DNA from 2 places in the Streptomyces albofaciens JCM 4342 genome. Region 2 is predicted to be linked to the other one. Evidence: riboswitches for the same ligand, from Rfam matches in the RefSeq annotation. Region 2 holds a riboswitch; the other holds the start of a gene.
The links. Region 2 has a riboswitch for glycine ahead of gcvT (glycine cleavage system aminomethyltransferase GcvT). Riboswitches for the same ligand answer to the same signal wherever they lie in the genome.
Positions count from the first base shown of each region.

Region 1 (14,954 bases), on a different contig from region 2:
GGCCGTGGTGGACAGCGCCGGCCGCTGAAGCACGGCCGTCCGGGCGTGACCGCGTCCGGACCGTCCCGTGGCCCCACCGGCGTGCCGCGATTCGGCACGCCGGTGGGGCCATTGGGTGACTGCGGCGCCGACGTGCGACGATGTGCGGCATGTCGCAGCAGCGCCCCGATCGGAGCACCCCCCAGCAGGCCTCGCGCCCCGATGCCTCGATGTCGCTGCTGACCAACGTCATGGACCACGCCCTGGACGACGGGTACGCGGAAGCGGCGGCCCGTAAGAGCGAGGCGGGGGTGCGCGGCCTCCCCCGAACGCTGCGGGCGAAGTTGGGGCTGGCCGCGGGCCTGGTGCTCGCCGCGGTGGTGGTGACGGTCGGTGCCGCCCAGGCGCGGATATCGGCGCCCACGCTGGCCAAGGAGCGCGAGGAGCTGATCAGCCGCATCGAGCACGGCACGGCCGACGCCGACGCGGTGCAGAAGCGTGTCGACAAGCTCCGCGACGACGTGGGCACCATGCAGCGCGAGGCGCTGCGCAAGCACGGCGGCGACAAGGCCGAGCTGCTCGCGCTGCTGGCGGGCTCGACCCAGGTGACCGGGCCCGGCGTGAAACTCGTCGTCGACGACGCGAAGTCGGCGCAGTCCAGTGGCGGCGGCCCGCGCGAGAGCAGCGGCTTTTCGGACACCGGGCGGCTGCGCGACCGCGATCTGCAACGGGTCGTCAACGGCCTCTGGGCGTCCGGCGCCGAGGCCGTCTCCGTCAACGGGCAGCGGCTCACGTCCCTCTCGGCGATCAGGGCCGCCGGAGAGGCCATACTGGTCGACAACAAACCGCTGGTGCCGCCGTACACGGTGCTGGCGGTGGGGGACGGGCAGAAGCTCGCCACCGCGTTCCAGGACAGTGCGGACGGGCAGTACTTGCGCGTACTGCAGAAGAACTACGGGATCCGTACGAAGATTTCCGCCGAGAACGGGGTCACGCTGCCGCCCGCGCCCAGTTTGATCGTACGTACAGCACAGCCGAAGGCCGGTGCCCAGGGCGGCACCGACACAGGGAAGGGCACATCGTGATCGCCGTACTGGGCCTCATCGTGGGAGTCGTGGTCGGGCTTGTGGTCCGACCCGTGGTGCCGACGGTGGTCGAGCCCTACCTGCCGATCGCTGTCGTCGCGGCGCTGGACGCCGTCTTCGGCGGTCTGCGCGCGATGCTGGACGGCATCTTCGACGACAAGGTCTTCGTCGTCTCGTTCCTGTCCAACGTGGTGGTCGCCGCGCTCATCGTCTTCCTCGGCGACAAGCTCGGCGTCGGCGCCCAGCTGTCCACCGGTGTGGTCGTCGTACTGGGCATCCGCATCTTCTCCAACGCCGCGGCCATCCGCCGGCACGTCTTCAGGGCCTGATGCCGATGGGTACCGACGAGAATCCCGGGCGGGACGGTACGACGCCGGAGCCGGGCCGGACGCCGGAGGAGCCCCGTACGGCACGGCCCGCGGGGCCGGACCGGCCCGCCGACCGCCGGCCGATGCCGCCGGAGAGCAGGGCGGCGGACCGTAGGGCCGACGGGGGACATGCTGCGGACGGGGCGCCGGACGGTACGGAACCGGCCACGGAGGCTGACGCGCCGGAGCCGGCGATGACCGGGCGGCAGCGCCTGGTGGCCGGTCTGTGGCCGCCGCGGCTGACCCGTGCTCAACTGATCGTGGCCCTGCTGCTGTTCATTCTCGGACTCGGCCTGGCAATTCAGGTACGTTCCACCAGTGACAGCAGTGCGCTGCGGGGCGCGCGGCAGGAGGACCTGGTGCGCATCCTGGATGAATTGGACAACCGTTCGCAGCGCCTGACGGATGAACAGCGCAGACTGGAAGGGCAGAAGACCGAGCTGGAGAACAGCTCGGACCAGGCCGAGGAGGCCCGTAAGCAGACCGTGGAGAAGGAGCAGCAGCTCGGCGTGCTGGCGGGGACGGTGGCGGCGCAGGGGCCGGGCATCAACCTCACCATCAACGACCCGACGCACTCCGTCGAGGCGGACAAACTCCTGGACACCATCCAGGAGTTGCGGGCGGCCGGGGCCGAGGCCATCCAGATCAACGACGTGCGGATCGTGGCCGGTTCGTATGTCTCGGACGTCCGTGGTGGCGTGGAGGTGGACGGCAAGCGGGTCGCCCAGCCGTACCGCTTCAAGGTGATCGGCAAGCCCGAGGACCTGGAGCCCGCGCTGAACATCCCGGGCGGAGTGGTGCAGACTTTGGAAAAGGAGCAGGCCACAGTGTCGGTGAGCCGTGAGGAGAAGATCATTGTGGATGCCTTGCGGGAGGCGAAGCGGCCTGACTACGCTCGGTCGTCATCGCGGTGAGTGAGCCACGTATGGGGACAGCCCGGGTCGGGCATGAGGCAGCGGGGGGTCGGCGCACCGTACGGGTGGTGCGTGGTGGAAACTGTGTGGAGGCCACGGACGTTCACCGGATGTCCGGATCGGCCGGTGTGTGCATCGAGGGTTCGTCCTGCCCCACGGGCGGGTCTGTTTCGTTCAAGGGGAATCGCCCGTGAAGTTGTTTGCAAAGCTGTTCGGCAAGAGCGCACGCCAGGAGGGCGGCACCGGCTCGGCGAAGCACCGAGCCCCGCGCCAGCCCGAGGAGAGCGGCGCCGCTCAGGAGCGCCCGCTCTTCCGTGACCAGGTCGGCGCGCCCGGCGCCGGTTCTGTTGACCCCTCCATGTCCGGCCGCATAGGTTCCCAGGGACCGTCGGCCGCGAACACGGGTGGAGGGGTTTCCTTGCCGGTCTGTACGAGGTGCGGTCACCGCAACGCCGAGGCGAGCCGGTTCTGCTCCAACTGTGGAGCGCCGCTGCGCCCCGGCGCGCAGGCGGAGCGTGCCTCCGAGACGACCTCGACCATCTCCATCTCGGGGCTGGAGGCCTACGACGCGGAGACCACGGGGCAGACGGCGATCCCGTCGCTGTCCCCCGAGGCACAGGCGGCCGTCGAGGCGCTGCCGATGGGCTCGGCCCTGCTGGTGGTGCGCCGCGGTCCGAATTCGGGCAGCCGCTTCCTGCTGGACGGCGACCTGACGACGGCCGGCCGCCATCCGCAGAGCGACATCTTCCTGGACGATGTCACCGTCTCGCGTCGCCACGTGGAGTTCCGCCGCGGCCAGGACGGCACCTTCACCGTCGCCGATGTCGGCAGCCTGAACGGCACCTACGTCAACCGTGAGCGGATCGACTCGGTCCTGCTCGCCAACGGTGACGAGGTGCAGATCGGCAAGTTCCGGCTGGTCTTCTACGCCAGCCAGCGGGGCGTCGGCTTCTGACCGGCCAAGGAAGGCATATGCACCGCACTGGGCCGGGCGGTGCCGGGTCGGCCGGCACCGCCGCGGACGGCAAGCTGATGAGCATCGGTACGGTGCTCAACACGCTGCGCGACGAGTTCCCCGAGGTCACCATCTCCAAGATCCGCTTCTTGGAGGCCGAGGGGCTCGTCGAGCCGCGGCGCACCCCGTCCGGCTACCGGAAGTTCAGCACGGACGACGTGGCCCGGCTGGCGTCCGTCCTGCGGATGCAGCGTGACCACTATCTTCCGCTGAAAGTGATCCGCGAGCATCTCGACGCCGTGGCGCGCGGCGAGCAGGTGCAGCTGCCGGCGCCCGCCGCACCCGCGGGGGAGCTGTTCGAGGGGCTGGGCGAGCCGGCCGGCGACCGGCCCACGGCCGCCCGCATCGGCCGGGCCGAGCTGCTGGCCGCCGCGGAGGTCGAGGAGGCCGAGCTCGCCGACTGGGAGTCGTACGGCCTCATCGTCCCGGACGACGGGGGCGGCTACGACATCGAGGCCGTCACGGTCGCCAAACTCGTCGCCGAGCTCGGGCGCTTCGGTCTGGAACCGCGCCATCTGCGGACGGTGAAGGCGGCGGCCGAGCGGGAGGCCAATCTGGTCGAACAGGTCGTGGCGCCGCTGCGCCGCCACCGCAATCCGCAGACCAGGCAGCATGCCGAGACGACGGCCAGAGAGCTGGCCACGCTGTCCGTACGGCTGCACGCCGCACTGGTCCAGTCCGCCCTGCGCGTCCGCCTGACGTGAGCAATGGGTGGCCCGACTACCCAAACCGGCCGGGCACGTCCTAGGGTTGCTGTGTGAACGAGCTCGATGTCGTGGGTGTCCGGGTGGAAATGCCTTCCAACCAACCGATCGTGCTCCTACGGGAGGTAGGAGGCGACCGTTACCTGCCCATTTGGATCGGGCCGGGGGAGGCCACCGCCATCGCCTTCGCCCAGCAGGGGATGGCCCCTGCCAGGCCGCTGACGCACGATCTCTTCAAGGACGTGCTGGAAGCGGTGGGCCAGGAACTGACCCAGGTCCGCATCACGGACCTGCGCGAGGGGGTCTTCTATGCCGAACTGGTCTTCGCCAGCGGTGTCGAGGTCAGTGCCCGTCCGTCCGACGCCATAGCGCTGGCGCTGCGTACCGGCACGCCGATCTACGGGACCGACGGGGTCCTCGACGACGCGGGCATCGCCATCCCGGACGAGCAGGAGGACGAGGTGGAGAAGTTCCGCGAGTTCCTCGACCAGATCTCGCCCGAGGACTTCGGCACCAACAGCCAGTGAGCCGGATGCGCGGAAGGCCGCCTTCCGCGCATCCGATTAGCCTTTCCCCGAGCGGGGACACGAGAAACCACTCGCAAGGTGATTATCACTCGGCGTGGCGAGCGCGGCGATCGTTGACGCACCCCGAGTGACTGCATACCGTCGATAGGGCAGGTCCCGTCCGGGACGTGGAGGACGGAGGTCGGCGTGGCAATCACCGGCGACGGTACGGCGGCGGAAGGGGCGTTGCCGCTCCACCCCGGGGCTGTTGACCGCGCCCCGGCACAGACTGCCGGGACACCGGGGGACCGCGGGGCGGACACCATCGGCTACCGCGGCCCGACGGCGTGCGCGGCCGCGGGGATCACCTACCGCCAGCTCGACTACTGGGCCCGTACGGGGCTCGTCGAGCCGAGCGTACGGCCCGCCTACGGGTCGGGCACCCAACGGCTCTACAACTTCCGGGACGTCGTCGTCCTGAAGATCGTCAAGCGGCTGCTGGACACCGGGGTCTCCCTCCAGAACATCCGCACCGCCGTCCGGCACCTGCGCTCCCGCGGACTGTCCGACCTGGCGAGAATGACCCTGATGAGCGACGGCGCGACGGTCTATGAATGCACCTCGCCCGACGAGGTCGTCGACCTGCTCCAAGGGGGGCAGGGCGTCTTCGGCATCGCCGTGGGCGTGGTCTGGCGCGACGTGGAAAGCGCACTGTCGCAGCTCCACGGAGAGCGGGTGGACACCGGCGAGACGCTGATCCGGCACAACCCGCACGACGAACTGGCGCGACGGCGCAACCGGGCGGGGTAGCGGGGGCGTACGGCGCGGTGCCGGGGGCCGAGCGACCGGGCGCGAGCCCCGGCCGTATCCGGCGAGTGGCGGCGCGTCCGGCGTACGGTTCGGTACGAGGACGCCCCGTGCGCCCGTTATGACGGCTTCCCGCGCCTCTGCCGCACCATGAGGCACACAACGGCCACAGGGCCCCACCCGCTTCCGAAAGCGCCGCACAGGGCCACACAGAGTCGTCCAAGGGGTCGCGGGTGTGCCGGAGCCGCGTGGGGTTGGCGTGGCGGGGCCGGTCGGGGCGATTGTCAGTGGTGTGGGGGAGCATCGGTCGTGTGAGACGTGCGCCGACGATCCTGCATCTGGACATGGATGCGTTCTATGCGTCCGCCGAACAGGCGGCGAAGCCGAGCCTGCGCGGGAAACCCGTGGTGGTCGGCGGGATCGGCCCGCGCGGCGTGGTCTCCACGGCGTCGTACGAGGCCCGGGTCTTCGGGGTGCGCTCGGCCATGCCGACGGCCCAGGCCCGCCGCCTGTGCCCGAACGCGGCGTATCTGACCCCGCGCTTCACCCTGTACCGCCAGGTGAGCGACCAGGTCATGGAACTGCTCCACGCGCTGTCGCCGCTGGTGGAGCCGCTCAGCCTGGACGAGGCCTTCGTGGACCTGGAGGCGGGCGGCATCGCGGCCGACACGGCGGCCGTACGGGCCGTGGGGGAGCGGCTGCGGCGGGACATCCGGCGGACGACGGGGCTGACCGGTTCGGTGGGGCTGGCCGGGGCCAAGATGCTGGCCAAGATCGCGTCCGAGCAGGCCAAGCCGGACGGCCTGGTGGTCATCGCGCCGGGGTCGGAGCGGGAGCTGCTGGGCCCGATGACGGTGCGTACGCTGCCCGGCGTCGGCCCGGCCACGGCCGAGACACTGCGCCGGGCGGGCATCCACACGGTCGCCGAGACGGCGGAGGCGGGCGAGGCGGAGCTGGTGCGCCTCCTGGGCAAGGCGCACGGCACCGGGCTGTACGCCATGGCGCTGGGCCGCGACGAGCGGCCCGTGGTGGCCGAGCGGGACGCGAAGTCCATATCGGTCGAGGACACCTTCGACGTGGACCTGACCGACCGGACGCGGGTGCGGTCCGAGGTGATGCGGCTGGCGGACCGGTGCGTGGAGCGGCTGCGGGCGGCCGGGCGCTCCGGCCGGACCGTGGTGATCAAGGTGCGCAACTACGACTTCTCGACGCTGACCAGGTCGGAGACGCTGCGCGGGCCCACCGACGACCCGGGTGTGGTGCGGGAGGCGGCGGCCCGGCTGCTGGACCTGGTGGACACGACGGGCGGCGTGCGGCTGCTGGGCGTGGGCGTGACCGGGCTCGCCGACTTCACCCAGGAGGACCTGTTCGCCCAGCTGGCGACGGAGAAGGCGGCGGCCGAGGAGGCGGCCGAGCGGGAGCGCCGGGTGGCGGCGGAGGCGGCCCGGGAGGCGGCCGACGAGCCCGAGCGGCCCCGGCGCTGGCTCCCCGGGCTCGATGTGGTCCATGACGAGCACGGCGCCGGCTGGGTGCAGGGCAGCGGCGTCGGCCGGGTGACCGTACGGTTCGAGCAGCCGTGGTCCGGGCCCGGCCGGGTGCGCACCTTCCCCGTCGACGACCCGGCGCTGCGCCCCGGTGATCCGCTGCCGCTGGTGGGCGGTCCGCCGGGCGGCGAGCCCGAGGGATCCGGCGGCCCCGGTGGTCCGAGCGCCCGGCCACCCGCCCCCCAGTCCCCGGTCCCTCAGTCCTCCGACCCCGCCACTCTCCCGAATTCCGTGTCGGCCCGCGCGGCGTCCGAGCCGGGGACGGGCCCGGAGACGGAGTCGGGGGCCGGGATGTCCAGCCGGTAGTGGTGGTAGAGCTGTAGTTCCTGCTCCGGCGAGAGGTGGCGGCCCACCCCGAAGTCCGGCGCATCCCTGATCAGCTTGCGGTCGTAGGGGACGTGCAGCGCCTCGTCGACCAGGTCGCTGGGCTCCAGGGGCACGAACGCGTCCCGGCTGAAGATCCCGGTGCGTACGGCCGCCCATTCCGGTTCTCCGGTCGCGTCGTCGAGGTACACCTCGTCGACGGTGCCGATCTTGGTTCCGTTCTTGTCGAACGCCTTGCGGCCGATCAAGCTGCGGGGATCGATATCGGTCTGCACGGTCCCTCCAAGTGGTCGCAACTGCCTTGTGACAACTACCAAACGGCACATTTCATGCCCCGGCCACTCGAAGGAACGCCCGTTCGCCGCGCTGGTAGGCTGGCGAACGGCTGTCGACCCCATGCGGGAGAGTCCTTCGCCGATCATGGCGGAGGCGCCGAAGGAGCAACTCCTCCCCGGAATCTCTCAGGCTCATGTACCGCATGGACGAGGTCACTCTGGAAAGCAGGGCGGGCCACGGACGGGCACAGCGCCGGAACCCCTCCTCACCGACGGTGAAAGCCGGTCCCGCGCGCGGAACCGGTGAAGCTCTCAGGTTGCGATGACAGAGGGGGAGGCCGTCCGGGCACCAGCGCCGTGGTGCCCCGCAGAGGTCGAAACGACCAGGAGGCCCCCGCAGATGACCACCAACCGCATCTCCTTGACCGAGCTGGAACGCGGTACCCCGTTCGAGCAGCGGCACATCGGTCCCGGTCCGGAGGACCAGGCCAAGATGCTCGCGCAGGTCGGGTTCGGATCGCTGGACGAGCTCACCGCGGCCGCCGTACCGGATGTGATCAAGAGCGCGGAGGCGCTGGGGCTGCCCCAGGGCCGTACCGAGGCCGAGGTGCTGGCCGAGCTGCGGGCGCTGGCGGACCGTAACCAGGTGCTCGCCCCGATGATCGGCCTCGGCTACCACGGCACGTTCACCCCGCCGGTGATCCTGCGCAACGTGATGGAGAACCCCGCCTGGTACACGGCCTACACCCCCTACCAGCCGGAGATCTCGCAGGGCCGCCTGGAGGCGCTGCTCAACTTCCAGACCATGGTCGCCGACCTGACCGGGCTGCCGACCTCCGGCGCCTCGCTGCTGGACGAGGGCACGGCCGCCGCCGAGGCGATGGCTCTCGCGCGACGGGTGGGCAAGGTCAAGGAGGGCGTCTTCCTGGTCGACGCCGACTGCCTGCCGCAGACCATCGCCGTGATCGAGACCCGCGCCGAGCCGACCGGCGTCGAGGTCGTGGTGGCCGACCTGTCCGACGGCATACCGGCGGAGGTGGCCGAGCGCGGTGTCTTCGGCGTGCTGCTCCAGTACCCCGGCGCGTCCGGTGCCGTACGCGACCCCCGCGCGGTGATCGAGCGGGCGCACGAGCTGGGCGCGATCGTCACCGTCGCCGCCGATCTGCTGGCGCTGACCCTGCTGACCTCGCCGGGTGAGCTGGGCGCGGACATCGCCGTGGGCACCACCCAGCGGTTCGGCGTGCCGATGGGCTTCGGCGGCCCGCACGCCGGTTTCATGGCCGTACGGGAGAAGTTCGCCCGCAGCCTGCCCGGCCGCCTGGTGGGCGTCTCGGTGGACGCGGACGGCAACAAGGCGTACCGCCTCGCCCTCCAGACGCGCGAGCAGCACATCCGCCGGGAGAAGGCCACCAGCAACATCTGCACCGCACAGGTGCTGCTCGCGGTGATGGCGGGCATGTACGCCGTCTACCACGGCCCCGACGGGCTCGCCGCCATCGCGCGCCGTACCCACCGCTACGCCGCCATCCTGGCCGAGGGCCTGCGGGCCGGCGGCGTCGAGGTGGTGCACGGCGCGTACTTCGACACGCTGACCGTACGGGTGCCGGGCCGGGCCGCCGAGGTGGTCGCCGCGGCCCGCGAGGCCGGCGTCAACCTCCGCCTGGTCGACGCGGACCTGGTGGGCGTCGCCTGCGACGAGACCACCGGGCGCGCTCAGGTGCACGCGGTGTGGAGCGCCTTCGGCGTCCGGGCCGACATCGAGCGGCTCGACGCGGCCGTGGCCGACGCGCTGCCGCAGGAGCTGCTGCGCGGCGACGCGTACCTGACGCACCCGGTCTTCCACCAGCACCGCTCCGAGACCGCCATGCTGCGCTACCTGCGCCGCCTGTCGGACAAGGACTACGCACTGGACCGGGGCATGATCCCGCTCGGCTCCTGCACCATGAAGCTGAACGCGACGACCGAGATGGAGCCGGTCACCTGGCCCGAGTTCGGGCAGCTGCACCCGTTCGCGCCGGTCGAGCAGGCGCAGGGCTACCTCACCCTGATCGCGGAGCTGGAGGAGCGGCTGGCCACGGTCACCGGCTACGACAAGGTCTCCATCCAGCCGAACGCCGGCTCGCAGGGCGAACTGGCCGGGCTGCTGGCCGTACGGGCCTACCACCGCGCCAACGGTGACGAGCAGCGCACCGTCTGCCTCATCCCCTCCTCGGCGCACGGCACCAACGCCGCCAGCGCCGTGATGGCCGGCATGAAGGTCGTCGTCGTCAAGACCGGCGCGGACGGCGAGGTGGACGCGGACGACCTGCACGCCAAGATCGAGCAGTACCGTGACCAGCTCGCGGTGCTGATGGTCACCTACCCGTCCACGCACGGCGTGTTCGAGGAGCACATCACCCAGATCTGCGCGGCGGTGCACGACGCGGGCGGCCAGGTGTACGTGGACGGCGCCAACCTGAACGCGCTGGTCGGGCTCGCCGAGCCGGGCAAGTTCGGCGGTGACGTCTCGCACCTGAACCTGCACAAGACCTTCTGCATCCCGCACGGCGGCGGCGGTCCCGGCGTCGGCCCGGTCGGCGTCCGCGCCCACCTGGCGCCGTACCTGCCCAACCACCCGCTGCAGCCCACCGCGGGCCCGGAGACGGGCGTCGGCCCCATCTCCGCGGCGCCGTGGGGCTCCGCCGGCATCCTGCCCATCTCCTGGGCGTACGTCCGGCTGATGGGCGGCGCGGGCCTCAAGCGCGCCACCCAGGTCGCGGTGCTCGGCGCCAACTACATCGCCAAGCGCCTGGAGCCGCACTACCCCGTGCTCTACACCGGCCCCGGCGGCCTGGTCGCGCACGAGTGCATCATCGACGTACGGCCGCTGACCAAGGCGACCGGCGTGAGCATCGACGACGTCGCCAAGCGCCTGATCGACTACGGCTTCCACGCGCCGACGATGTCGTTCCCGGTGGCCGGCACGCTGATGATCGAGCCGACCGAGAGCGAGAACCTTGCCGAGCTGGACCGCTTCTGCGACGCGATGATCGCGATCCGCGCGGAGATCGAGAAGGTCGGTTCGGGGGAGTGGGACAAGGACGACAACCCGCTGCGCAACGCCCCGCACACCGCGGCGGCGCTGAGCGGCGAGTGGCCGCACCCGTACACCCGCGAGGAGGCGGTCTTCCCGGCCGGTGTCGAGGCGGCGGAGAAGTACTGGCCGCCGGTGCGCCGTATCGACGGTGCGTTCGGTGACCGCAACCTTGTCTGCTCCTGCCCGCCGCTGGAGGAGTACGACGGCTGATCCGCCGGTGCGCGCCGCTCGCGGCGGCGCGGCATGCGAAGGGCCCTCGGCGTGGACGCCGGGGGCCCTGTTGTCCGTTGTGCTGAATTGTGCGGTTCCCTGTGCCGTGTTGTGCGGTCGACCGCGGCGGCGCTGCCCGAAAGGATCAGGCGGCGGTGGCCACGTTCGGTGTGCCCAGCACCCGGTGCGGCGCGATGACCTGGCCGTCCGGCAGCAGTTCACCGGTGTCCTCGAACAGGAGAACACCGTTGCACAGCAGGCTCCAGCCCTGCTCCGGGTGGTGCGCCACCAGGTGGGCGGCCTCCCGGTCGGCGGAGTCTGCGGTCGGACACGGCGGTTGATGCTGGCACATGGATGAGATCTTTCGCTGCGGTGTGGTCTGATTCGTCCTGCGGCTCGACGCGATGCTCATGGCCGCTCCCCCGTTTCAGTAGGTCGATACCAGTGTTGCCCCACGGGACGGATTCCGCAGGGATTTGGCTGCAGCGGCACTCACTAGATAATGACGCATCACCCGTGCGGTCGGTTCATTTCAAGTACGGGATGTTGCCGGGGCGTTGGGAGCCGTCGGTCACGTACTCCGCGTGGGTGAGCGCAGCGGAGCGCCCCGCGTCCGGAAAGGGCGCGGGGCGCGATCCTGTGGAACGGTGTGCTTCTGTGCGCGGTTGCGGTGGTGTGTCTTCGGCCGCTCGCCGCGGAGAACCCCCTGTCCGTGGAGCCTCAGGCCGGTGACCCCAGCAGTGGTACCGGGGCCAGGCGCAGGGTCAGCCGGGGCAGCAGGTCCGCCACGCGGTGCGGCCGGTGCGCCGCGATGCCGGGCGGGGCCGGCGCCAGCGGTACGAGGACGTCGCCCGGCGCGGGCGCGCCCTCGGCGGCGTCGGCGCCGACGTCATGGTGCAACCACAAAGTGAGCATGTACAGCTCCGGCACGGACAGCAGCCGGGGCTGGTACGGAGTCGGTGCGGACTCCGCCTGACGCAGTGCCCGTTCGGTCGATGTGACGTAGGGGCCCTCGCAGAAATGCGAGAACGCCCAGCCGTCCGCGGTGAGCATCGCCTCCGCGGTCGCCACGGCGCGTTCGCCGTCGCGGATCAGGAAGCGCCAGCCGGCCAGCCGGGTACGGGGCGGCCCGGCGGGGTGGCTGACATCGTCCAACACGTGGACGGGCAGCGGGAGTTCGGGGGTGAGCGGGCCCTGGTGGGCACGGAGGGCGGGGGTGCGGGCCTCACGCACGGCGGTGGGGGAACCGAGGGCGGCGAGGACGCTGCGGAGGGCGGGCGCGGGGGCAGGGGGAACATGCAGCGGCATGGTGGGTCGCCTCTCACTTTTGGGAGACATGGTGGTGCTTGGGCACGTGCGGACGTCGTCGTCAGCGTCGGGGTCAGAGCGCCAGTACATGGCCGATCGGGGACATCGGCCCGGCGGGGTCAGCCGCTTTGCCGCAGCCCCGGTGGAACACCGCGACGCTGGGCGCCAACTCTCTGCCTCGTCAACGGAGTTTATACGACGTGTGTTCACCAAGTGTTTCGGCTAGCGGCATCGGAGATTGTCGGCAAGGCGGAATCCGGACCGGCCCGAGAGGTGTTTTCGGCGGCTTTGTGCGGTGCCCGGCTGGACTGCCTCGTATTTCGCCGTGGACATGGTAGGCCGGATCTGGACGGTCTTTTTCCGGATCTCGCTGCCGTTTACCGCCGCGCGCCGAACCGGTCTCCGAACCGGACGGTATGCCCTCGGAATGTGCCAGCCTTCGTGTCTGGTCGAGCCTATCGGTTCCGGCGCATGTCCGAGGCGTTATCGATCGGATTGCCGGGCATCATCGACCGTACCGCGATCCCCTGGCGCCGCCGGGGGACCGGCGGACCCGGGCGCCGTGGCGGGGCCCGCGAGGCCCGCCGGGCCGGGCCCGTCGTCATGAGGAGGGACGCTTCGATGGGGGAGAAGGTTGCGGCGGGCGGGATCGACCTCACCGACCGGCAACGCTATCGAAGAAAGCTGTGGGAGTGTCTGGCGGGATTGCGGAGACTCCTGGACGAGAAGCGGTTCGACCGTCCCAAGAACCTGATGGGGCTGGAGATCGAATTGAATCTCGCCGGTCCCGACGGGCTGCCGCGGATGATGAACTCGCAGGTCCTGGAGCGCATCGCGAGCCGGGATTTCCAGACCGAACTGGCCCAGTGCAATCTGGAAGTGAATATCCTGCCGCACCGGTTGTCCGGACGGGTCCTCGATCAACTCGCCGAAGAACTCCGCACCGGTCTGGCCTATGCCGACCGCAAGGCGGCCGAGGTGGCCGCCCGCATCGTGATGATCGGCATTCTGCCGACCCTGGCCGCCGAGGACCTGGTCGCCTCCAACCTCTCCGAGATCGACCGTTACGTCCTGCTCAACGACCAGATGCGGGCCGCGCGCGGCGAGGACTTCCAGATCGAACTGGAGGGCGTGGAACGGCTGGAGTCCACCTCGGCCTCCATAGCGCCCGAAGCCGCGTGCACCTCCGTACAACTGCACCTCCAGGTCACCCCGGGCCGCTTCCCCGACGTCTGGAACGCGGCCCAGGCCGTCGCCGCCGTACAGGTAGCAGTCGGCGCCAACTCGCCGTTCGTCTTCGGCCGCGAACTGTGGCGCGAATCCCGCCCCCCGGTCTTCCAGCAGGCCACCGATGTGCGCCCGCCGGAACTGCGGACCCAAGGGGTGCGCCCGCGCACCTGGTTCGGCGAGCGCTGGATCGACGCCCCGTACGACCTGTTCGAGGAGAACCTGCGCTTCTTCCCGCCGCTGCTGCCGATCCACTCGGACGAGGAACCCCTATCCGTACTGGACGAGGGCGGCATCCCCAGCCTGGCGGAACTGGTCCTGCACAACGGCACCGTCTACCGCTGGAACCGCCCGGTGTACGGCGTGGCCGACGGCGTCCCGCACCTCAGGGTCGAGAACCGGGTGCTGCCCGCCGGCCCCACCATCACCGACGTCATCGCCAACACGGCCTTCTACTACGGGCTGGTGCGGACGCTGGCCGAGGAGCAGCGGCCGGTGTGGACCCGCCTGCCGTTCGCCGCCGCGGCCGAGAACTTCGACACCGCGTGCCGCCGGGGCATCGACGCCGTACTGACGTGGCCCCGCCGCCGGGCCGGCGGGCTCGCCGCGATCCCCGCCGTACGCCTGGTACGCCAGGAACTCCTGCCGATGGCCGCCGCCGGCCTGGACGCCTGGGGCGTCGAGCCGGCCGACCGGGACCACTACCTCGGCGTGATCGAGGCCCGCTGCCGGCGCCGCGTCAACGGGGCGTCCTGGCAGGCCGCCGCGTACCACCACGCGCTCGGCCGCGGCCTGGACCGGGGCGCGGCGCTGGCGGCGATGACGCGGCGCTACAGCGAGCTGATGCACTCGGGTGAGCCGGTGCACGCGTGGCCCGTCGAGTGGGCGCCGGGGCCGGCGGCGGCCGGACGGGGCTGAGGGGCGCGACCGCCTCCGGACCAGGCCGGATCCGGCCCCGTACCGCAGCCGTTCCCGTTCCGTCGCGGTGCGCCGCCTTCCGGCGTGTTCCCGCCTGCCGCCGGGGCTCTCCGGGCCGGGCGGCGCCCCCGTGCCGCTCGCCGCCGTCCGCGTCGGGCAAGCTATGACGTTCCAGCGCGGAAGCACCGACCGGCGATCCGCGGTGGTGGGACACCGCGGCGACGGGACACCGCCGTGGTGCGGAACGTCGTGGTGCGGAACTGGAGGCAGCTGTGCAGTCGGACGCGAGTCCCGTGACCGGTACGGAATCCCCGGGCCGGGGGCGGCGGGAGCCGGACGGAGACCGGGCAGACGGCGCGGACGGCGGGCTGTCGCGGCGGCTCCTGCGCAACGAGACACTGCTCGTCCTGGCGCTCTCGCTCGGCGCCAGCGGCGTGTCCGCGCTCATCAGCTTCATCGGGTCGCTGACCAGGCCCGGCGGCCTCAAGGACCAGGCCGCGATGATGAACTCCTCGCAGGCGCCGGGCCGCCCCTGGCTCGATCTGACGTGGCAGCTGTTCGGCATCGCCACCGCGCTCGTCCCCGTGGCGCTGGTGGCGCATCTGCTGCTGCGCGAGCGGGCCGGGGGCCTGCGGGCGGTCGGCCTCGACCGGCGCAGGCCCGGATTCGACCTGAGCCGGGGCGTCTGCGTGGC
Region 1 covers NZ_PDCM01000001.1:3,694,232-3,709,185, forward strand. Annotated here, with positions in the region: gene CP973_RS16595 (mannose-1-phosphate guanyltransferase) at 1-28, shown strand, start outside; gene CP973_RS16600 (DUF881 domain-containing protein) at 150-1,064, shown strand; gene CP973_RS16605 (small basic family protein) at 1,061-1,393, shown strand; gene CP973_RS16610 (DUF881 domain-containing protein) at 1,399-2,346, shown strand; gene CP973_RS16615 (FHA domain-containing protein) at 2,465-3,301, shown strand; gene ftsR (transcriptional regulator FtsR) at 3,319-4,065, shown strand; gene CP973_RS16625 (bifunctional nuclease family protein) at 4,119-4,592, shown strand; gene CP973_RS16630 (MerR family transcriptional regulator) at 4,779-5,381, shown strand; gene CP973_RS16635 (DNA polymerase IV) at 5,690-7,228, shown strand; gene CP973_RS16640 (PRC-barrel domain-containing protein) at 7,120-7,521, opposite strand; glycine riboswitch at 7,636-7,733, shown strand; gene gcvP (aminomethyl-transferring glycine dehydrogenase) at 7,922-10,807, shown strand; gene CP973_RS16650 (DUF5999 family protein) at 10,953-11,159, opposite strand; gene CP973_RS16655 (hypothetical protein) at 11,528-12,115, opposite strand; gene CP973_RS16660 (glutamate-cysteine ligase family protein) at 12,737-14,260, shown strand; gene CP973_RS16665 (CPBP family intramembrane glutamic endopeptidase) at 14,629-14,954, shown strand, end outside.
Region 1: linked by a shared signal. The riboswitch ahead of gcvP (aminomethyl-transferring glycine dehydrogenase) and the one ahead of gcvT (glycine cleavage system aminomethyltransferase GcvT) in region 2 are both predicted to bind glycine.

Region 2 (14,954 bases):
GCGCGGGCGCCGTTGGCGGCACGGCGGCGGACCTTCAGGCCGCCGGGCAGGATGCCCTCGCGCGACATGCCGCGGGACACGCACGACTGCATGACCCGCCAGATGTCCAGGAGACCGGCGCGGATCTCGTCCTCCGTGCGCCAGGCCTTCTCGTTCTCCAGCATGAGGGCGGAGATGGACAGGCCGGTCTCGCGGGAGAGGCGCAGCAGTTCGTCGCCGGTGCGGAAGGGGTACTTCAGGACCGTGTCGTCGAGCTTGATGCGGTCCTCGCCGACCGCGTCCTCGTCCACCACGAAGCCGCCGCCGACGGAGTAGTAGGTCTTCTCCAGCAGGGGCGCGCCGGCCGCGTCGTACGCGAAGAGGGTCATGCCGTTGGCGTGGTACGGCAGGGAGCGGCGGCGGTGCAGGATCAGCTCGGTCGACTCGTCGAAGTCGATCTCGTGGTCGCTGCCTATCTCCGCGCCGAGCAGCCGCAGCCGGCCGCTCCTGCGGATCCGCTCGACCTCGTCGTCGGCGGTCTCCACGTCCACGGTGCGCGGGGAGTGCCCCTCCAGGCCGAGCAGGACGGCCTTGGGGGTGCCGTGGCCGTGGCCGGTGGCGCCGAGCGAGCCGAAGAGCTCGGCCCGTACCGCCGTCGTCTGCGCGAGCAGGCCGTCCTTCTTGAGGCGCCCGACGAACATCCGGGCGGCGCGCATCGGACCGACCGTGTGGGAGCTGGACGGGCCGATGCCGATGGAGAAGAGGTCGAAGACGGAGATGGCCACGGTGGCGGACTCCCTTGTCTGCTCGTGGTGGACGGTGGAGCAAATAGAGATAAAGGGGCGGACGAAACGGAAGGTACGTTTCTGCGCCGACTGTCGAGCCTAACCCGGACGGCGCACAGACTCTCAGACGGAGGCCGTCGGACGGTTGTCCTCCGGGGCAACTACGGAAGACGCAGGGGAGGCGGTCCGGCCGTCGAGCACCGGTCCGGAACCGGCCGGACCGTCGAGTGCCGCCCCGGGACCGGCCGGGTCGTCGAGTGCCGGCCCGGAAGCGGTCAGGCCCGCCCGGTGGGCGTGCACCCCGGCCCGTACGGCCCAGAAGTAGAAGGCGACGGCGGAGAGCGCGACGAGGGCGATGTCCAGGCCGCCGGGGATGACGCCGTGGCCGCCGAAGTCCGGGCTGCCCAGCGCGGACAGTACGGACATCCAGGCCAGGAAGCCGACGAGCCACCACGCGGGCGCGAACTGCCGGCGCAGCCCGGTCACGCCGTGCCGCCGCAGGACCACCGCGGCCACCGGCGCGGCCACCACGGTCAGCAGCGCGACCTTGCCGGTGTCCGGCCACTTCGACCAGTACAGGGCGCAGGCCGCGAAGGCGAAGGTCAGCGGGGCGAGGACGCCCGCGGCGGGCAGCCGGAACGGGCGCGGCAGGTCCGGCCGGGTGCGGCGGAAGACGCCCACCGCGATCGGGCCGATCAGATACGAGATGACCATGGCGGCCGAGATCACACTGGCCAGCGCGTGCCAGCTGTGGCCGACGGTGACCAGCAGCAGCACCGAGAAGCCCAGGTTGAGCCACATCGCGGGGCGGGCCGTCCCGTACCGGGGGTGCACGGTGGCCAGCTTCCGGGGGAAGAAGCCGGTCTCGGCGAGGTTCTGGACCATGTACGCGGCGGACGCGACGTTCGCGATGTTGGAGCCGGCCGGCGAGATGAAGGCGCCGAACTGGAGCAGCGTGACGACCCAGTGCAGCATCAGCACCTTGGCCAGGTCGGCGAAGGGCGAGCTGAAGTCCACACCGTGCCAGCCGCCGCCCTGCGCGAGCTGCTCCGGCGGTACGGCCCCGAGGAACGCGGTCTGGAGGGCGAGGTAGATCACCAGGCCCAGCGAGAGCGCGCCGACCAGCGCGACGGGGATCGCCCGGCCGGGGTTCTTCGCGGCCCCGCCGAGATTGATCACGGCCTGGAAGCCGTTGAAGGCGAAGACCACGCCGCAGGTGGTCACGGCGGTCAGTACGGCCGGCCAGCCGTACGGGGTGAAGCCGCCGTGCGCGGTGAAGTTCGAGGTGTGGAAGCCGGAGGCGATCAGCGCGGCCACCGCGAGCACCGGGATGGCGAACTTCACCAGGGTCAGCACGGTGTTCGCGCGGGCCAGCAGCTGGACCGACCAGTAGCAGGTCAGCCACAGCGCGAAGGTCAGCAGCAGGGCCACGCCCATGCCCGTGGCCGTCAGGTGGCCGCTGCCCGGGTCGACCAGGCCACGGGCCCACGCGTAGCTCCAGGACGACATGTACTGGGTGGCGGCGATGGACTCGATCGGGATCAGCGAGGCGGTCGCGATCCACACCGCCCAGCCGGTGAGGAAGCCGAGCACGGGTCCGTGCGAGAGGTGGCCGTAGCGGGCCATGCCGCCGGGGATCGGGTACGCGGAGCCGACCTCCGCGTAGCACATCGCGATCATGCCGATGAAGACCGCGCCGATGATCCAGGCCACCAGCGCCGCGGGCCCGGCCACCTGGGCGGCCGCGCCGGCCCCGAAGAGCCACCCGGAGCCGAAGATCGAGCCGATGCCGATCATGATGAGGGCGAAGAGGCCGATCCCCTTGCGGTTGCCCGCGCTCATGTCCATTGCCGTGCGTGTTCCGTCCTGCTGCGGTGCAAGGGGCCCGCCCCGGTGGTGCGAAGGGCCCGGCTCTGCTGTCGTGCGAAGGGCCCCGCGCCATTGAGGGGCCGGTCTCAGCCTATGTGGCGCGATATCACCGTAAGGCGGGCGGAAAAGCCGTGCGCCCGGGGTCAACGCCCCCGGGCGCACGGCGTGTTCACCCCGCGGGCACCGCCTCGGCGGCACCCCACGGGGCGCACTTCATGAAACGCGTCACACCGCCGCGTATCGCGGCCGTATCGCGCAGCGACCTACCACGGCCGTGTCACGCAGCGACCTACCACGGCCGTGTCACGCAGCCACGGGCCACGGCCGCGTCACACGGCCACGGCGGACGTGCCACGGAGGCACGGACCACGGCCGCGTCACACGGCCACGGCGGACGTGCCATGGAGGCACCCCGCCGCGGACCGCGTGACATGCGTCACAGCGACGGGTACAGCGGGTGCTTCGCCGCCAGCGTGGTCACCCGGGCCTTGAGCGCCTCGGCGTCGTACGACGGCTTCAGCGCCTCGGCGATGATGTCGGCGACCTCGCGGAAGTCCTCGGCCCGGAAGCCGCGGGTGGCCAGGGCCGGGGTGCCGATCCGCAGGCCGGAGGTGACCATCGGGGGCCGCGGGTCGTTCGGGACGGCGTTGCGGTTGACCGTGATGCCGACCTCGTGGAGGCGGTCCTCGGCCTGCTGGCCGTCCAGCTCGCTGTTGCGCAGGTCCACCAGGACCAGGTGCACGTCGGTGCCGCCGGACAGCACCGAGACGCCCGCCTCGGTCACGTCGGACTGCGTCAGGCGCTCGGCGAGGATGCGGGCGCCCTCCAGCGTGCGCTGCTGGCGCTCCTTGAACTCCTCGCTCGCCGCGACCTTGAAGGACACCGCCTTCGCCGCGATCACGTGCTCCAGCGGACCGCCCTGCTGACCCGGGAAGACCGCCGAGTTGATCTTCTTGGCGAGTTCCTGGGTGGACAGGATCACACCACCGCGCGGACCGCCGAGGGTCTTGTGCGTGGTGGTGGTCACGACGTGGGCGTGCGGCACCGGGTTCGGGTGCAGCCCGGCCGCGACCAGACCCGCGAAGTGCGCCATGTCGACCATCAGGTACGCGCCGACCTCGTCGGCGATCCGGCGGAACGCCGCGAAGTCCAGCCGGCGCGGGTACGCCGACCAGCCGGCCACGATCAGCTGCGGACGGGTCTCCTTGGCCAGCCGCTCGACCTCGGCCATGTCGACCTGGCCGGTCTCGTCGTCCACGTGGTAGGGCACCACGTTGTAGAGCTTGCCGGAGAAGTTGATCTTCATGCCGTGGGTCAGGTGCCCGCCGTGCGCGAGGTTCAGACCCATGATCGTGTCGCCCGGCTTGAGCAGCGCGAACATCGCGGCGGCGTTGGCCTGCGCGCCGGAGTGCGGCTGCACGTTGGCGGCCTCGGCGCCGAACAGCGCCTTGATGCGGTCGATGGCGATCCGCTCGACCACGTCGACGTGCTCGCAGCCGCCGTAGTAGCGGCGGCCGGGGTAGCCCTCGGCGTACTTGTTGGTGAGGACCGAGCCCTGGGCCTCCATGACGGCGGCCGGGGCGAAGTTCTCCGACGCGATCATTTCGAGGGTGGACTGCTGACGGTGGAGCTCGGCGTCGACGGCGGCGGCGACGTCCGGGTCGAGCTCGTGGAGGGAGCTGTTCAGAAGCGACATGACTCTTCCTGGGGTTCGCGGGGCGCACGGCCCCGCCAGGCGGCGGGTGGGCGGGTCAGCCGGTGAAGGCGGTGTACTCGTCGGCCGAGAGCAGGTCGTCCGGCTCGCCGCTGACCTTCACCTTGAACAGCCAGCCGCCCTCGAAGGGGGCGGTGTTCACCAGCGAGGGGTCGGTGACGACGTCCTCGTTGATCTCCGTGACCTCGCCGTCGACGGGGGAGTAGAGATCGCTGACGGACTTGGTCGACTCCAGCTCACCGCAGGTCTCGCCCGCCGTGACCGTGGCACCGACCTCAGGGAGCTGCACGAAGACGACGTCGCCGAGCGCGTTGGCGGCGTGCTCGGTGATGCCGATCGTCGAGACGCCCTCCTCGGCGGCCGACAGCCACTCGTGCTCCTTGCTGTAGCGCAGCTGCTGGGGGTTGTTCATGTCTTGATTCTCCTGGATGCGGTGGCGTGCTCGGTGCAAGGGTCTTGACAGATGAGACGGAGGCGCGGCCGGGACAGGGGCGCGCGCGTCACTTCTGGCGCTTGTAGAAGGGCAGCGCCACGACCTCGTAGGGCTCATGGGTGCCACGGATGTCCACCGCCACACCGGCGGTGCCGGGCGCGGCGTGCGCGGCGTCCACGTACGCCATCGCGACGGGCTTGCCCAGGGTGGGGGAGGGGGCACCGGAGGTGACCTCGCCGATCACGGCGCCGTCCGGGCCCACGACCGGATACCCGGCGCGCGGGATGCGGCGGCCCTCGGCGATCAGCCCGACCAGCTTGCGCGGCGGGTTGGCCGCGGCCCGGTCCCGGGCCGCCTCCAGGGCGGCGCGGCCCACGAAGTCGCCGCCGTTCGTCGTCTTCTCGAACTTCACGACCCGGCCCAGGCCCGCGTCGAACGGGGTGGTGTCCGTGGTCAGCTCGTGCCCGTACAGCGGCATGCCCGCCTCCAGGCGCAGGGTGTCCCGGCAGGACAGGCCGCACGGCACCAGGCCCGCGTCCTTGCCCGCCGCGGTGAGCGCCTCCCAGAGGGCGGGCGCGTCGGCCGGGCGGACGAACAGCTCGAAGCCGTCCTCGCCGGTGTAGCCCGTACGGGCGATCAGTGCGTCCACGCCCGCGACGGTGCCGGGCAGCCCGGCGTAGTACTTCAGGCTGTCCAGGTCGGCGTCGGTCACCGATTTCAGGATGCCGGGGGACTCCGGGCCCTGGACGGCGAGCAGCGCGTACGCGTCCCGGTCGTCGCGCACCTCGGCGTCGAAGCCGTCCGCCCGCTCGGTGAGGGCGTCCAGCACGACCTGGGCGTTGGCGGCGTTGGCGACGACCATGTACGCGGTCTCGGCGAGGCGGTAGACGATCAGGTCGTCCAGGATGCCGCCCTCGGCGTCGCAGATCATCGTGTAGCGGGCGCGGCCGACGGCCACGCCGCCGATGTTGCCGACCAGCGCGAAGTCCAGCAGATCGGCGGCGCGCGGTCCGGTGACGGTGATCTCGCCCATGTGGGAGAGGTCGAAGAGACCGGCGCGGGTCCGCACGGCGACGTGCTCGTCACGCTCGCTGCCGTAGCGCAGCGGCATGTCCCAGCCGGCGAAGTCGGTCATGGTCGCGCCGAGGGCACGATGGGTGGCGTCCAGCGCGGTCCGGCGGGGGGCTTGGGTCATGGTGGTGGCTCCCGGGCATGGGTGACAGGACGGTCTCCCCATCTGTCATCGGAACCTGAGAGGTTCACCGGAAGGCCGTCACCGGCCCCGGTTTGCACCTTGGGTGGAGCCACACCACGGCGGCCCGCTTTTCAGATCTGCCTCGCCCGCGCGGTATCGGGGCCTGAGAGATTCAAGGGAGGACTTGCTCCTTCGGCGCCCCGCCGTGGCGGCCGGGGACTCTCCCGCGCGGATTCAAGCGGCCGGTATGCAGTTGGCTGAGCGTGGCACCCGTACGGCGACGCGCGCGCGAAGGCGCGGTCCCGCACTCGGCGGGCACATCATCGCACGGGATCGCCGGATACAGGAGCCCTGGTCGTACCGGTGTTCGCGGGGGTGTCACGACAGTGTCCTGGGACGGTACTGATCGGGGGATTCCCTTGAAGCGCATTACCTTTTCTTGACACTCTGCGGGTACGGGGACGACACCGGACCGGGAGGGGATCACGGTGCACAGGCAGGCGGCGCTCGCGACAAGTCCGGGAGGCGCGCCCCCGGGCCGTGTCCCGGAGCCGACGGGAGCCGTCCCGGAGCCCCGGCGGCTGCCGCTCGGGGTGGTGCGTCCCGGCCGGACGCGGGGCGCGGCGGCGGACGTCGTCGACCTCAGGGGCCGGCCCGACCCGTACGGGACGGCCGAGCTGCACTTCGCGACCGGTGACATCGTGGTGGTCTCCGGCCTGCCGGGCAGCGGCAAGAGCACGCTCATGCTCCGGGTGGTGCCCGCCCTCGACGGGCAGGGCGCCGCCGTGCACCGCGTCGACTCCCAGGACGTGCGGGAGCGCTGGGAACGCGGCAGGCTGCGCCGGCTGCCGTACGCGCTCTACCGGCCGCTGGTCCGCGCCTCCCACTATCTCGGGCTGCGGCGGGCGCTGCGTTCCGGCGGCAGCGTGGTGGTGCACGACTGCGGCACGCTCGCGTGGGTGCGCCGCTGGCTCGCGCGCGAGGCCCGGCGCGGCGGGCGCGGGCTGCACCTGATGCTGCTGGACGTGCCGCCCGAGGTCGCGCTCTCCGGCCAGCGCTCGCGCGGGCGCGGCGTCTCCGGCTACGCCTTCGCCCGGCACCGGCGCGCGGTGCGGCGCCTGACCGCCCGCGCCCGCGCGGCCCGGCTCCCCGCGGGCTTCACCTCGGCCGTCCTGCTGGACCGCCCGGCGGCGGGCGCCCTGCGCCGGATCGGCTTCGAGTGAGGGTCATGCCGGTTTCCTGACGGTATGCCTGCTTTGTTCGGTTGCGCCGGAGTGCTGACGGGCCGTACGGCTGACGGGCCGTACGGAATGTTCCGTACGGCCCGTCAGACCCGTCCTAACCGTGGCATATCTCCCGCATCCGCGCCTCCTCTGGATGCTAGGTGCCGGGCCGATTCAGAGGCCCAGGGCCTTGATGAGCACCGTGGGCAGTGACAGCACCGAGTTGAGCAGCGAGCCGGTGCCCTGCTGCTGCGGGGCCTCGGCGGGCTGCTGCTGGGGCGCTTCCGCGGCGGGCTGCTGCCGGGGTGCTTCCGCTGCGGGCTGCTGCGGTGCGTCGCCGGGGCGCTGCTCCCCGTCGGCGGGCTGCTGCCGCGGTGCCTCGGCCGCGGGCGGCCGCGGGTCGCTGGTCGGCGCCTTCGGCTGGGCGGCGGGCTGCTCGTCCGTCTCGTACTCGTCGGCCGCCTGGCCCGCCGGCTGGGGGATCGGCCGGTTCGCGGGCTGCGCGGCGGGCCCGTCGGCCGGCTGCTGCCGCAGGTCGCCGACCAGCTTGTCCACGCCCAGGATCTTGAAGATGTCCACCACCGACCGGGAGACCGACTCGGTCAGCTGCCCGGTCCTGGTCGCGGGGTCGGTGGGCTCCTCCGGCGACGGGGCCCGACGGCCGGTCAGCTCGTCGATCTTCACGCGCAGGTCCTGCGACACCAGCCCGAGCCGTACGGTGTCGGCGGACGTCGCGCGGTCGGAGTCCTTGTTCAGGATCTCCGCCAGCCGCTGGGCGTCGGCCAGGACCGAGTCCAGCCGGGTCCGCGCGGCCCTGACCTGCACGGAGTGGCCGCGGGCCTCGGCGGACTTCTCGGCCAGCTCGGTCGAGGCGTCCGCCAGCCGGCCGATGTCGTCGACGATGATGCTCTGGTTGCGCTCGTGGGACTTGGGGCCGTCCGAAGCGCTCGCGGGGGCCGTGGCGCCGAGCGCGAGGGCTCCGGCGGCGGCCGCGCTGACGAGGGCGGGGACGGTCCGGTGCGTTGCCATCAGGAGACATGCCTTTCTGTAGGAACGGCAGGGCAAGATCACCCTGGAGCCACCTTCGGAGCGGTGTGCACGGTCCGCAACCGCTCGCGCGCGTTCGGTGGTCATCCGGACGCGTCAGACCGCCGCCCGTCTGGTGGCGTTAGGGTCTTCGACCGAGTAAGAGCGGCGAAGCGGGTGGGTGGACATGGACTTTCCGGAGCAGGGCATTCCGCAGCTGGGGTGGCCCGCCAACGAACTGGAGGAGGTGCTCGCCGCCTCGGTGGGCACGCCCGGCGCGGGCGCCCGCATCATCGAGGTGCTGGGGCGCAGCCGCATATGGGTGCCGCTGCCCAAGGGCGGCGGCCCGGAGAGCGCCGGGATGGGGCGGGCGGGCCTGGACCTGCCCACCGTCGAGATCGACTCGGCCGCCTATGTACCGGTCTTCAGCTCCGAGCAGGAGTTCACGAGGGTGGCCGGGCAGCACATGTCGTACACCGTCGCGCCGGCCGCCGAGTTCGCGCGCGGGCTGCCTCCGCTGATGGGTATAGCGGTCAACCCGGAGGGTACGGTCGGCGTGCCGCTGCCGCCGGATGCGGTGGCCGAACTGTGCCGGACCGACCGCCTCGAACACCCCGGCGCGCCCAGCGGCGCCCGGGTCCGGCTGTTCGAGCCGGACTGGCAGGAGGAGCCGGTGGACTTCCTGGCCGCGGCCGGGCTGGAGTTCTCGGCGACGGGTTTCGTCGTCACCGCGCGCCGCGCGCTGGCCAGCATCGAGGGGGACGCGCCCGCGCTGTTCGTCGGCGTCCAGGTGGACGCCGCGGCCGTCGCGCCGCACGATCCGGCCGTACGCGACGCCGTGACCGGTGCGCTCGGCCGGGCCCTCGGCGGGACGCCGCTGACCTGGCCCGTCCAACTGGTCATGCTGGACCTCGCGCAGGGCGACCCGGTCGCCGACTGGATGCTGGAGCGGGTCCGCCCCTTCTATTCGCGCGAGCACGCGTAGCGGTCGGCGCCCGTGCCGCGGGGACCCGTCCGCCGCCCGTCCGGCCGGGCCGCGTCCGGTGGCCGCAAGCGGCGTGTGCTGATCCGACCGGGGTCCGGACGCAGGCTCTAAGCTGTTGGTGCAACCGGCAGGCGTACCCCACGTGCCTGCCGACAGAAGGGACGGACCACGTGAGCGCGGGTGCGCATCAGGGAGCGGCTGCCGGGCAGGTCGAGCAGATGCTGCAGCAGGTCTCGCCCGGCCGGTACGACGCCTACGAGGCGTTGCTGCAGGCGCTCGCCGCCGGCCAGGTCTGGATGCTGCTCTGGCACGGCCAGCCGGGTTCGCCCGATGCGCAGTACGGCAACATGGAGGTCGACGGGCTCGGCTACGCGCCGTGCGTGACCTCCGCCCCCGAGCTCGCGGCCAGCGGCTGGAACCGCGCCCACGAGGTCGTCTACGGCCGCGACATCGCGGCCACCCTCTTCCCGGACCGCTGGGGCCTGTGGCTGAACCCGCACGCCCCCGGCGGCGGTGTCGGCATCCCGTGGCTGGACCTGCGGCGCATCGCGGGCGGCCTGGACCGGCTGCCTGCCGGACCGCTGCGGATCACCGAACCGGCCATCGAGATCCCGCAGTTCTACGCCCTGCTGGGACAGAACGCGCACCGCACGCCCGCCGTGCGTTCGCTGCGCCGGGCCTGGGTGCAGCCGGCCCTCGGCGCCCCGTACCTGGCCATCGGCCTCGATCTGTACGACACGGGCCAACCGGCCGTGGATGCGGTGCGGTTGATGATCCAGCAGTCCATCGGCGCGGTGCCGGAGGGGCTGCCCGTCTCGACGGTCGCGATGAACGACGAGTACGACCCGGTCGGCATGTGGATGCGGGCCAACGCGCGGCCGTTCTTCGACCGGGACGCCTACGCGGCGGGCCCGGTGCCCGCCCCGGCTCCGGCCCCGGCGTACGGATACGGCTACCCGCGCCCGTACTGATCCCGCACCGCCCCGGACGTACCGCGCCCGTACCGATCCGGAGCGCCGCCCCCGGCGCGTCGCACCCGCCGTGCGCCCCGCTGCCCACCGGCCCACCCGTCCCGGTCCGGCCGGTTTCCCCTGTCTTCCGCCGGTGCCGTCCGGCTCCTGCCGGTTCCTCCCGGTCCGAAATGGCCTGCCGCGCCCGGTAGTTGACCTCCGGACCGGGCCGCGCGACCCGCTCAGTCGCGGTGGATGTCCGTATAACGGAAATCCGTGGTTCACATCACAGTTGCGCATCCATTCCCGGCCAGGGCTGGTGAGTGATCGCGAGTCGGATGAAGACTCCCGCAGCAGAGGGCTTCGGCCCGAGTCGTACGAGAGTTCCATCCGCTCGTCAGTCGCGTGACATTCCGCGGCATCTGCACCATCGGCAACACCTGCAACACCTGTTCCTGCAACGCCCGCACTACCTGCACCAGTTGCTCCAGCTGTTCCAGATTTCTCCCAGTTGCTCCAGATGCTCCATCTGCACCAGTGATGAGAACCAGGCCGCGGACCCGCGGCGCGCATGGGCCGGCGGCGCCGGCCGAGAGGGGTCAAAGGCACCGTGACCGCACCGATCGAGACCACCGGGGCGGCTGCCGAGGCGCAGCCGGAAGCGGTGCTGCAAGGCGTCGAGAGCAAGAAGATCGAGGGCCGCTCGCTCGGGCAGATCGCCTGGCTGCGGTTCAAGCGCGACAAGGTCGCGGTAGCGGGTGCCATCGTTGTCATCCTGCTGATCCTCGTCGCCGCCCTCTCCCGGCCGATCCAGTCCTGGCTGGGCCTGGACCCCAACAGCCCCAACCGGGACCTCATCGACCCCAACACCACCCTGCCCAAGGGCGACTTCGGCGGCATGAGCTGGGACCATCCGTTCGGCGTGGACCCCAAGTTCGGCCGCGACCTGTTCGCGCGGGTGCTGGAGGGCTCCTGGGTCTCGCTGATCGTGGCGTTCGGCGCGACGCTGCTGTCGGTGGCCATCGGCACCGTGCTCGGTGTGGTGGCCGGCTTCTACCGGGGCCGGGTGGACGCGCTGATCAGCCGGCTGATGGACGTCTTCCTGGCCTTCCCGCTGCTGCTGTTCGCCATCGCCATCTCCGCCTCGCTCCAGGGCGGCGCCTTCGGGCTCGAAGGGCTGCCGCTGCACATCTCGGTCCTGATCTTCGTGATCGGTTTCTTCAACTGGCCGTACATGGGCCGGATCGTGCGGGCCCAGACGCTGTCGCTGCGCGAGCGGGAGTTCGTGGACGCGGCCCGCGGCATGGGCGCCCGCGGCCCGTTCATCCTCTTCCGGGAGCTGCTGCCGAACCTGGTGGGCCCGATCATCGTCTACTCGACGCTGCTGATCCCCTCCAACATCCTCTTCGAGGCGGCGCTGAGCTTCCTGGGCGTCGGCATCCAGCCGCCCCAGGCGTCCTGGGGCGGCATGCTCAACCAGGCGGTCAAGTACTACGAGGTCGACCCCCAGTACATGATCGTCCCCGGTCTCGCGATCTTCATCACCGTGCTGGCGTTCAACCTCCTCGGTGACGGCCTCAGGGACGCGCTCGACCCGCGCAGCCGCTGATCCGGCCGGGCGCGTCCGCCCGGCAGGCCCCACCCAAGTTTCCGACCAACGAAGGGGAAACCGACCATTATGCGAAGGTCAGTCCCGGTCGCGGCGATCGCGGCCCTCACCAGCGCGGGCCTCCTGCTGTCCGGCTGCAGCGGCAAGAGCTCGGGCGGCGGCTCCTCGGAGGCGAACGCCGCCACCAAGGGCATCGTCAACGCCTCGGACGAGAAGGGCGGCACGCTCACCTACGCGATGAGCGACGCCCCGGAGTCCTACGACCCGGGCAACACGTACTACGCGTACGTCTGGAACTTCAGCCGTCTGTACGCGCGCCCGCTCACCACCTTCAAGCCGGGCCCGGGCCCCAAGGGCAACACGCTGACCGCCGACCTGGCGGAGTCGCTGGGCAAGTCCAGCGACGGCAACAAGACCTGGACGTACAAGATCCGCAAGGGGCTCAAGTACTCCGACGGCACCCCGATCACGTCCAAGGACGTCAAGTACGCGGTGGAACGCAGCAACTTCGCGCGCGACATCCTCTCGCTCGGCCCGAACTACTTCCAGACGTACCTCAAGGACAACGAGGGCGGCTACAAGGGCCCGTACAAGGACAAGAGCGAGGAGGGCCTGAAGTCCATCGAGACACCGGACGACCAGACCATCGTCTTCCACCTCAAACAGGCCTTCGCCGAGTTCGACTACCTGGTCAGCGCGCCGCAGACGGCTCCGGTGCCGCGGGCGAAGGACAAGGGCGCGGACTACACCAAGAACATCGTCTCGTCCGGCAGTTACAAGTTCGACACCTACGAGGAGGGCAAGCAGGTCGTCCTCTCCCGCAACCCGCACTGGTCGGCGGCGACCGACCCGCTGCGCAAGCAGCTGCCGGACAAGATCGTGCTGAAGATGAAGGTCGCCCAGTCCACGATCGACAAGGACCTGAAGGCGGGCAACACCCACATCGACATGGCCGGCCGCGGTGTGGACGCGCAGACTCAGGCCCAGCTCCTGACCGACCCGAAGGAGAAGGGCAACACCGACAACGCGCTCGGCCAGCGCCTGTCCTACGTGGCGATCAACCCCAAGGTCGCGCCGTTCGACAAGATCGAGTGCCGCAAGGCCGTGCAGTACGCGATCGACAAGAAGGCCGTGCAGACCGCGCTCGGCGGGCCGGTCCGCGGTGAGATCGCCTCCACCGTGCTGCCCAGCGACCTCGCCGGGTACCAGAAGTTCGACCTGTACCCGCAGAAGTACAACGGTGAGAACCTCGACCTGACCGAGGCCAAGAAGCAGTGGCAGGCGTGCGGCGCCGGCAATGTGAGCACCGCCATCACCGCCCGCAGCGACCGTCAGGACGAGGTGGACGCGGCCACCGCGGTCATCAACTCGCTGAAGAAGATCGGCATCAACGCCAAGATCCAGACCTACCCGAGCGGCAAGTACTTCTCGGACTACGCGGGCGTGCCGGAGTTCACCAAGAAGAACAACATCGGCCTGATGATGATGCAGTGGGGCTCGGACTACCCGACCGGCTTCGGCTACCTGAACCAGATCGTCAACGGCAAGGCGATCCAGAAGTCCGGCAACTCCAACCTCTCCGAACTGGACGACCCGGCCATCAACAAGCTGCTCGACGATGCCATCGCCACCAGCGACAAGGCGCAGCGGGAGAAGGACTACGCGGAGGTCGACAAGAAGACGATGGAGCAGTCCGTCATCGTCCCGCTGACCTACTTCAAGATCCTGCTGTACCGCTCGCCGAAGGCCACCAACCTGGTGTCCACCTCCGCCTACAGCGGTGAGTACGACTACCTCAACATCGGCGTCAAGAAGTAGCAAGCCCGAAAGGCAGGTGAAGGCAAGGGCTTCCGCGGGCCGGCCGGGCCGGCCCGCGGTGCCGACGCCGCAGTCCCGTGTTCGCGTACATCATCCGCAGGTTGATCAGCGCCGTGATTCTGCTGCTGATCGTCAGCGCGGTCACCTTCGGCATCTTCTTCGTGCTGCCGAAGCTGGCCGGACAGACCGGCGACCAGTTGGCCGCGCAGTACATCGGAAAGGCCCCGTCGGCCGCGGACATCGCCGCGGTGAAGAAGAACCTCGGCTTGGACAAGCCGGTCTTCGTACAGTACTGGGACTTCCTCAAGGGCATCTTCGTCGGGATCGACTACAAGTTCGGTCCGGACGCCGCCACATGCAACGTGCCGTGCTTCGGCTACTCCTTCAAGACCCACCTGGAGGTCTGGCCGGAGATCCAGTCCCGGCTCCCGGTGACCGTCTCGCTCGCCGCCGGCGCGGCCGTGGTGTGGCTGGTCTCCGGCGTCGCCACCGGCGTGCTCTCCGCGCTGCGCCCCGGGTCGGTCTTCGACCGGATGGCGATGGGCGTCGCGCTGGCCGGCGTCTCGCTGCCCATGTTCTTCACCGGCGCGCTGGCGCTGGCCCTCTTCACCTACCAGTGGCCGATCTTCGAGCGCAGCGACTACGTGCCGCTCTTCGAGGACCCGTTCCTGTGGGCGCAGACGCTGGTGCTGCCCTGGGTCACGCTGGCCTTCCTCTACTCCGCCCTCTATGCCCGCCTGACGAGAGCGAGCATGCTGGAGACGCTGAGCGAGGACTACATCCGTACCGCGCGCGCCAAGGGGCTGGGCGAGCGCAAGGTCGTGGTGCGCCACGGTCTGCGCGCGGCCCTCACCCCGATCGTCACGGTCTTCGGCATGGACGTCGGCCTGCTGCTCGGCGGCGCGCTGATCACCGAACAGGTCTTCTCCCTCAAGGGCGTCGGCGCGTTCGCCGTCGAGGCGATCAACGCCAACGACCTGCCGAACATCCTCGGCGTCACCTTGCTCGCCGCGTTCTTCATCGTCATTTGCAACCTGGTGGTGGACGTTCTGTACGCCGCCGTCGACCCGCGGGTGAGGCTGTCGTGACCGACTTCCCGGATTCCACCGCCGGCCACCGCGCCGGACCCTCCGCACCGGACACCGGCGCCGACGGGCCGCCGCCCGCCGCCCCCTCCGACCTGACCGGGACCGGTGCCGCGGTCGGCGAACCGGCCCCGGCGGGGTCCCGGGCGCCCACCGCCTTCCTCGAAGTGCGCGACCTGAAGGTGCACTTCCCCACCGACGACGGCATCGTGAAGTCCGTGGACGGCCTGTCCTTCACCCTGGAGAAGGGCCGCACCCTCGGCATCGTCGGCGAGTCCGGTTC
Region 2 covers NZ_PDCM01000002.1:2,814,877-2,829,830, reverse strand. Annotated here, with positions in the region: gene CP973_RS32205 (L-serine ammonia-lyase) at 1-764, opposite strand, end outside; gene CP973_RS32200 (APC family permease) at 888-2,612, opposite strand; gene glyA (serine hydroxymethyltransferase) at 3,070-4,329, opposite strand; gene gcvH (glycine cleavage system protein GcvH) at 4,385-4,759, opposite strand; gene gcvT (glycine cleavage system aminomethyltransferase GcvT) at 4,848-5,975, opposite strand; glycine riboswitch at 6,008-6,116, opposite strand; glycine riboswitch at 6,117-6,212, opposite strand; gene CP973_RS32180 (AAA family ATPase) at 6,464-7,198, shown strand; gene CP973_RS32175 (PspC-like choline-binding domain-containing protein) at 7,373-8,227, opposite strand; gene CP973_RS32170 (enhanced serine sensitivity protein SseB) at 8,412-9,209, shown strand; gene CP973_RS32165 (enhanced serine sensitivity protein SseB C-terminal domain-containing protein) at 9,380-10,180, shown strand; gene CP973_RS32160 (ABC transporter permease) at 10,770-11,768, shown strand; gene CP973_RS32155 (ABC transporter substrate-binding protein) at 11,838-13,586, shown strand; gene CP973_RS32150 (ABC transporter permease) at 13,664-14,674, shown strand; gene CP973_RS32145 (ABC transporter ATP-binding protein) at 14,767-14,954, shown strand, end outside.